Frondihabitans sp. PAMC 28766: one gene and its partner. The protein of the gene in region 1 interacts with the protein of each later gene in a pairwise test. Links are inferred from orthologs where the notes say so. Each region holds a gene or a part of one and is shown in the gene's direction. Other genes may lie near its edges.

Region 1 (3,251 bases):
CGAACCACACCAGCGCCACCATCGGCCTGTGGGTCACTTCCTGGATCGTTCTCCTCGCTGTCGGTCTGATCACCTGGGCCCTCATCATCTGGGCCGTCGTCGTCTACCGCCGCCGGAAGAACCAGACCGGCCTCCCCGTGCAGCTGCGCTACAACATGCCGATCGAGATCTTCTACACGATCGTTCCGCTGTTCCTCGTCCTCGGCTTCTTCTTCTTCACCGCCCGCGACCAGGCCAACATCGAGAAGCCGACGGCTCACCCCTACGCGAAGATCACGGTCTACGGCAAGCGCTGGGCGTGGGACTTCCAGTACAACGACACCGCCGACATCAAGAACAGCGTCTACACCCAGGGCATCCAGGCTCAAGAGCTCGGCAACGGCAACGTCGACGAGTCGAAGCTGCCGGTGCTCTACCTGCCCAAGGGCAAGAGCGTCGAGATCGAGCTCAAGTCGCGCGACGTCATCCACGACTTCTGGGTCATCGACTTCCTCTACAAGAAGGACATGATTCCCGGCAAGACCAACTACGAGTACTTCACTCCGATGAAGGAGGGCACGTACGCCGGCAAGTGCGCCGAGCTGTGCGGCGAGTACCACTCGCTCATGCTCTTCAACGTGAAGGTCGTCTCGCCGTCCGCGTACCAGGACTACCTCGCGACGCTCCGCCAAGACGGAAACGTCGGCGACATCGGCAACTCGTACGACCAAGGCACGAACAACCCCACCAACACCGCTCCCGTCGCCGCCGGCGCCACGAGCACCTCGAGTAAGTAAGGCAGCGTTCGATGAGCTCAGCCACCGCAACCCGCCCCGCCACAGGGGGGCAATCTTCCGGTCAGAACTTCACCACGACACGTGTCGGGCGCAAGGGCAACGTCGTCGTCAGGTGGGTCACGTCGACCGACCACAAGGTGCTCGGCTACCTCTACCTGATCACGTCGTTCATGTACTTCCTCGTGGGCGGTGTGATGGCCCTGGTCATCCGCGCTCAGCTCTTCGAGCCGGGCCTGTCGGTCGTGGCCACGAAAGAGCAGTACAACCAGCTGTTCACGATGCACGGCACGATCATGCTGCTGCTGTTCGCGACACCGTTGTTCTCGGGGTTCGCGAACGCGGTGATGCCGCTGCAGATCGGCGCGCCCGACGTCGCGTTCCCGCGACTGAACGCCTTCGCCTTCTGGCTCTACTTCTTCGGCGCGCTCGTCGTCATGGCCGGCTTCCTCACCCCGCAGGGTGCGGCCTCGTTCGGATGGTTCGCGTACGCGCCTCTGTCAGACACGACGTTCACTCCAGGGTTAGGCGGAAACCTCTGGGTCTTCGGGCTGGCGCTGACAGGCTTCTCGACGATCCTCGGTGCAGTCAACTTCATCACCACGATCATCACCATGCGTGCGCCCGGCATGACGATGTTCCGGATGCCGATCTTCACTTGGAACACGCTCGTCACCTCGATCCTCGTGATCATGGCCTTCCCGGTGCTCGCTGCGGCACTGTTCGGTTTAGGGTTCGACCGAGTATTCGATGCCAACGTCTTCAATCCGGCGAACGGTGGGGCGATCCTCTGGCAGCATCTGTTCTGGTTCTTCGGGCACCCCGAGGTGTACATCATCGCGCTGCCGTTCTTCGGCATCGTCTCCGAGGTGTTCCCGGTCTTCAGCCGTAAGCCGATCTTCGGCTACAAGACGCTGATCTATGCGACCATCGCCATTGCCGCCCTCTCGGTCACCGTGTGGGCTCACCACATGTACGTGACTGGATCAGTGCTGCTGCCGTTCTTCTCTCTGATGACGATGCTCATCGCCGTGCCGACGGGTGTGAAGATCTTCAACTGGGTCGGCACCATGTGGCGGGGCTCGATCACCTTCGAGACGCCCATGCTGTGGGCGATCGGCTTCCTCATCACGTTCACCTTCGGTGGCCTGACCGGCGTGATCCTGGCTTCGCCGCCGCTCGATTTCCACGTCTCCGACTCGTACTTCGTCGTGGCGCACTTCCACTACGTGGTCTTCGGCACCGTCGTCTTCGCGATGTTCTCCGGGTTCTACTTCTGGTGGCCGAAGTGGACGGGCAAGATGCTCAACGAGCGTCTGGGCAAGGTGCACTTCTGGTTGCTGTTCATCGGCTTCCACACGACCTTCCTGATCCAGCACTGGCTGGGTGTGCTCGGTATGCCGCGTCGGTACGCGACCTACCAGCCGAGCGACGGGTTCACGTGGATGAACCAGCTGTCGACCACCGGGGCCATGCTGCTCGGTGTCTCGATGCTGCCCTTCGTCTACAACGTCTACATCACGGCTCGGCTCGCGCCGAAGGTCGCGGTGAACGACCCCTGGGGTTACGGCCGCTCGCTCGAGTGGGCGACATCCTGCCCGCCGCCGCGCCACAACTTCACGTCGATCCCACGTATCCGTTCGGAGTCACCGGCGTTCGACCTCAACCACCCCGAGGCGGGCCTGCCCGTCGGCATCGGGCCGTTGAAAGACGCGCCGGACGCCCCAACCTACGACGCATCGTCAGAGAGTGTGAAATAGCCAGCCATGAGAGCTCAATCCAATATTTTCTGGGTCCTCGCCGGCTTCTTCATCGTTTCCGACGCGGCCTACACGATCTGGAGCCTGATCTCCGCCGAGTTCCACAAGGTCGAGTGGACGGGCACGGTCGGCATCGGCCTGGCCGCTGTCATGGCGATCTTCCTCGGGTTCTACATGAACCGGTCGCACTTCGCCCAGAGCGGTGAGTTGCCCGAAGACCGCCTCGACGCCAACATCGACGACGGCGACCCTGAGATCGGCTTCTTCAACCCGTGGAGCTGGTGGCCCATCGCCCTGGCCGCTGGCGCGACGCTGTGCTTCCTCGGTCTGGCCATCGGCACCTGGATCTGCTTCTTCGGCGGGGCGATCGTCGCGGTCACCCTCGTCGGATGGGTCTTCGAGAACTACCGGGGCATTCACCAACACTGACTGCTGTTGTCGTTCTGCCGAGCGGGGCGTCACCTACGGGTGCCGCCCCGCTTTGTTCTGCCAGCCACGCGGTCGAGTAGCGTTCGGAGTATGACTGCACTGACCGATAAGTTCACTCTTTCCAACGGTGTCGAGATCCCGAAGATCGGGTTCGGCACCTGGCAGATCCCCGACGGGGCGCCCGCCTACGAGTCTGTGGCCGAGGCCCTGAAAATCGGCTACCGGCACATCGACACGGCCCGCGCCTATGGCAATGAGGCCAGTGTCGGCCGCGCCGTCCGCGACAGCG
Region 2 (3,213 bases), 590 kb from region 1 along the record:
TCGGCTTGAGGCCCGAGGCGTCGATCTTGATCACGGCGAGGTCGACGACCGGGTCGGTGCCGATGATCTTCGCCGGGTAGATGCGCCCGCCGGACGTCGTGACGCTGACTTTCGCCGAGCCGCTGGCGCCGTCGAGGGTGACCACGTGGGTGTTCGTGACGATGTAGCCGTCGGTGGTCAGCACCACGCCCGAACCGGTGCCTGCCGAAGTGCCGGCCGAAGCGTTGATGGTCACGACCGACGGCGTCGCCTTGGCAGCGACCGCGGTGATGATCGTGGCGTCTTTGTAGTGGCCGATCTCGAGCGAGTTCGAGGCGCCGGTCGCCGTGTTCGACTGCCGCGAGGAGACGATCGCGTAGCCGCCGGTGGCGACCAGGGCACCGATCACCGCGGCGACGACGGCGACGCCGACGAACGCGCCGAGACCCACGCGGCGACGACGCGGCGCAGGAGTCGACCAGCCGGCGCCCTCGGGGTAGCCGTGCGCGTCGGCCTCGACCTGCTGCGCCGCGTCGGGCAGCTCGCCGCGGGCCGCGGCGGCCGACAGGTCGCCGTACGCGGCAGAGTTCTGGCCGGCGTAGGCCGCGTGGTCGAGCGATGCGGGCGCGCGGTGGCCGGCACCAGGATCGGGCAGCGGATCGCCTTGCGAGGCCGCTTCAGATCGCTCGTCGGCGAGACTCTGCGGCGGGGTGCCGGGCAGAGGCGGCACGCCGACTGGCGCCTGCCACTCCTCGGGCCGGGCGTCGCCAGCGGGCTGCTGCGCGTCGCTCGCGGGCTGCTGCGCGTCGCTCGCGGGCTGCTGCGCCTCGCTGCCAGGCTGTACGGGGCCCCCCTCGTGGTTCGAACCGGCGCCGGGAGGAGTGTCGCGTCCAGGGGTGTCAGTCATGGCCGTCATCCTAGGCGTCGGCCATCGGGAGAGGCCGAGAACGCGCAGTACGGTAGGTCGCGTGACTGCACTCGCCCCCTGGGAACGCGCCGCCCGCGGCGCCATGCTGCTCGGCTCCGACGGCCACCTCGCCCCGACGATCTTCGCCGAGATGTCGGCTCTCGCCCAGCGCAGCGGCTCGATCAACCTCGGGCAGGGCTTCCCCGACGAGGACGGACCTCGCGAGGTGCTCGACGCGGCGGTGAAGGCCATCCGCGACGGGGTCAACCAGTATCCGCCCGGGCGAGGCATGCCGATCCTGCTCGAGGCCGTGGCTCGCCACCAGAAGCGCTTCTACGGCATCGACCTCGACCCGGCGACCGAGGTGCTCGTCACCGCGGGCGCCACCGAGGCCCTCGCTGCGACGCTGCTGGCCCTCGTCGAGCCCGGCGACGAGGTGGTCACCCTCGAGCCGTTCTACGACTCGTACGGCGCCGTCATCGGCCTCGCCGACGGCGTCCACCGCACCGTTCCGCTGCGCGGCCCCGACTTCACCGTCGACCCCGACGAGCTGCGCCGAGCCGTCACCGACCGCACCCGCGTGATCCTGCTCAACGACCCGCACAACCCGACAGGCACCGTGCTCGACGCGGCGACGCGCGAGCTCGTCGTCGAGCTCGCCCACCGCCACGACGCGATCATCGTGTCGGACGAGGTCTACGAGCACCTGCTCTTCGATGGTCTGACGCACAGCCCGATCAGCACGCTGCCCGGCGCCCGCGAGCGCAGTGTCACGATCTCGTCGGGAGGTAAGACCTTCTCGACCACAGGATGGAAGATCGGCTGGCTCTCCGCCCCCGCGGCACTCGTGGACCAGATCCTGGCCGTGAAGCAGTTCCTCACCTACGTCAACGGAGCGCCGTTCCAGCCCGCGATCGCCGCCGGGCTCGACCTGCCCGACGGCTATTTCGCCGAGGCCGCCGCCGCCCTCGAGCACAAGCGCGACGTGCTGAGCGCAGGGCTCGTCGCCGCGGGGTTCTCCGTCTCGCGGCCGCACGGCTCGTACTTCGTGGTCGCCGACGCCGCCGGCCTCGGCTACTCCGACGCGGTCGACCTCTGCCGTCGCCTGCCCGAGCTCGCCGGCGTCGTCGGCGTGCCGATCAGCGCGTTCTGCCACGCCGACCTCGCCGCCGAGTACTCGTCGCTCGTCCGCTTCGCCTTCTGCAAGCGCATCGACGTGCTCGAGCGGGCGTCCACCCAGCTCACCGGTCTCCGCTCCCGCTAGAGGGCGTGCGTGCCGAAGCGGCGCAGGGCGAGCGCAGGATTCTGACGGCGAACGGCGTCGAGCCGGTCGCGTCGCACCTCGGCCACCGCGATGCCCTGCTCGTCACCGATCGCGGCGATCGTCACCCCCGACGGGTCGACGATGAGGCTGGTGCCGACGCCGACAGGCGGGTGTGGTCGGCGGCGGCCACGTAGATGGTGTTCTCGATGGCGCGGGCGGTGAGGAGGGTGCGCCAGTGGTGCTCTTTGAGCGGGCCGCGCACCCACTCGGCCGGCAGGAGGACGATCTCGGCGCCGGAGTCGACGAGGATCCTGGTGACCTCGGGGAAGCGCACGTCATAACAGGTCTGCATCCCGACCGTGAAGCCGTCGACGTCGAAGAGCTCGGGTTCGCCGATCGGCCCTTTCACGACCCAGTCCGACTCCGTCTGCCCGAACGCGTCGTACAGGTGCAGCTTGCGGTAGGTCGCGACGACGTCTCCGCTCGGCGCCACGGCGACCAGTGTGTTCGAGAAGCGATCGGTGCCCGTACTCTCGACCAGCCCCGCGACCACGAAGATGCCCAGCCGGGCGGCGAGCGAAGCGATGCCGCGAACGAATGCCCCGTCGAGCGGTTGTGCGGCGGCGACGAACGCCGCCCCCATCTCCGCTTCGAAGAACGACGAGTACTCCGGGAACACGACGACTCGCGCCCCGCGACCCACCGCGCTCTCCGCCATCTCCCCCATCGTGCCGAGGTTCGCCGCAGAGTCGGCCCCCGGCGCGAACTGCGCCACCGCGATGCTCAGGCCTTCGCTCATCCCCTCACCCTATCGACGCCCCGACGAGCGGAGCGGCGCCTCAACGCGCACCACGCGACAACCCGAATGACGAGCTGCCGCAGATCGTCAGGGCAGCCAGCCGGGTAGCGCGTTCTGGTGGGCCGGCGTGACGCGTGCCGAAGTCGGAAACGCGCCGAACGCTCAAGCCGTTGTCATCGCGGGCACAACCAGTCGATGGTGACGACAGCACGGAATCGCTCTTCAGAAAGGAGTGCCCCGAGGGTCTGCGAGCCTGTATTGCCC

Evidence for each region.
Region 2: the proteins of ctaD (region 1) and AX769_RS09310 interact in binary tests that used the Escherichia coli proteins (3 or more experiments, as listed by UniProt). The link is inferred for Frondihabitans sp. PAMC 28766 from one-to-one orthologs.

The regions. Positions count from the first base shown.
Region 1 is NZ_CP014513.1:2,504,279-2,507,529, forward strand. Bases 226-3,160 are described here. They hold ctaD (cytochrome c oxidase subunit I), read left to right. Parts: upstream 226-787; coding sequence 788-2,533; downstream 2,534-3,160. Other genes in these bases: coxB (cytochrome c oxidase subunit II), read left to right, coding at 226-776; AX769_RS12055 (cytochrome c oxidase subunit 4), read left to right, coding at 2,540-2,962; AX769_RS12060 (aldo/keto reductase), read left to right, coding at 3,053-3,160. Also shown: more of coxB, read left to right, coding at 1-225; more of AX769_RS12060, read left to right, coding at 3,161-3,251. UniProt on the Escherichia coli protein: Cytochrome bo(3) ubiquinol oxidase is the terminal enzyme in the aerobic respiratory chain of E.coli that predominates when cells are grown at high aeration.
Region 2 is NZ_CP014513.1:1,913,782-1,916,994, reverse strand. Bases 173-3,069 are described here. They hold AX769_RS09310 (aminotransferase class I/II-fold pyridoxal phosphate-dependent enzyme), read left to right. Parts: upstream 173-989; coding sequence 990-2,150; downstream 2,151-3,069. Other genes in these bases: AX769_RS09305 (carbon-nitrogen hydrolase family protein), read right to left, coding at 2,272-2,949; AX769_RS25970 (hypothetical protein), read right to left, coding at 2,147-2,275; AX769_RS09315 (S1C family serine protease), read right to left, coding at 173-886. Outside these bases: more of AX769_RS09315, read right to left, coding at 1-172. UniProt on the Escherichia coli protein: Shows aminotransferase activity with methionine and histidine as substrates, and to a lesser extent also with phenylalanine.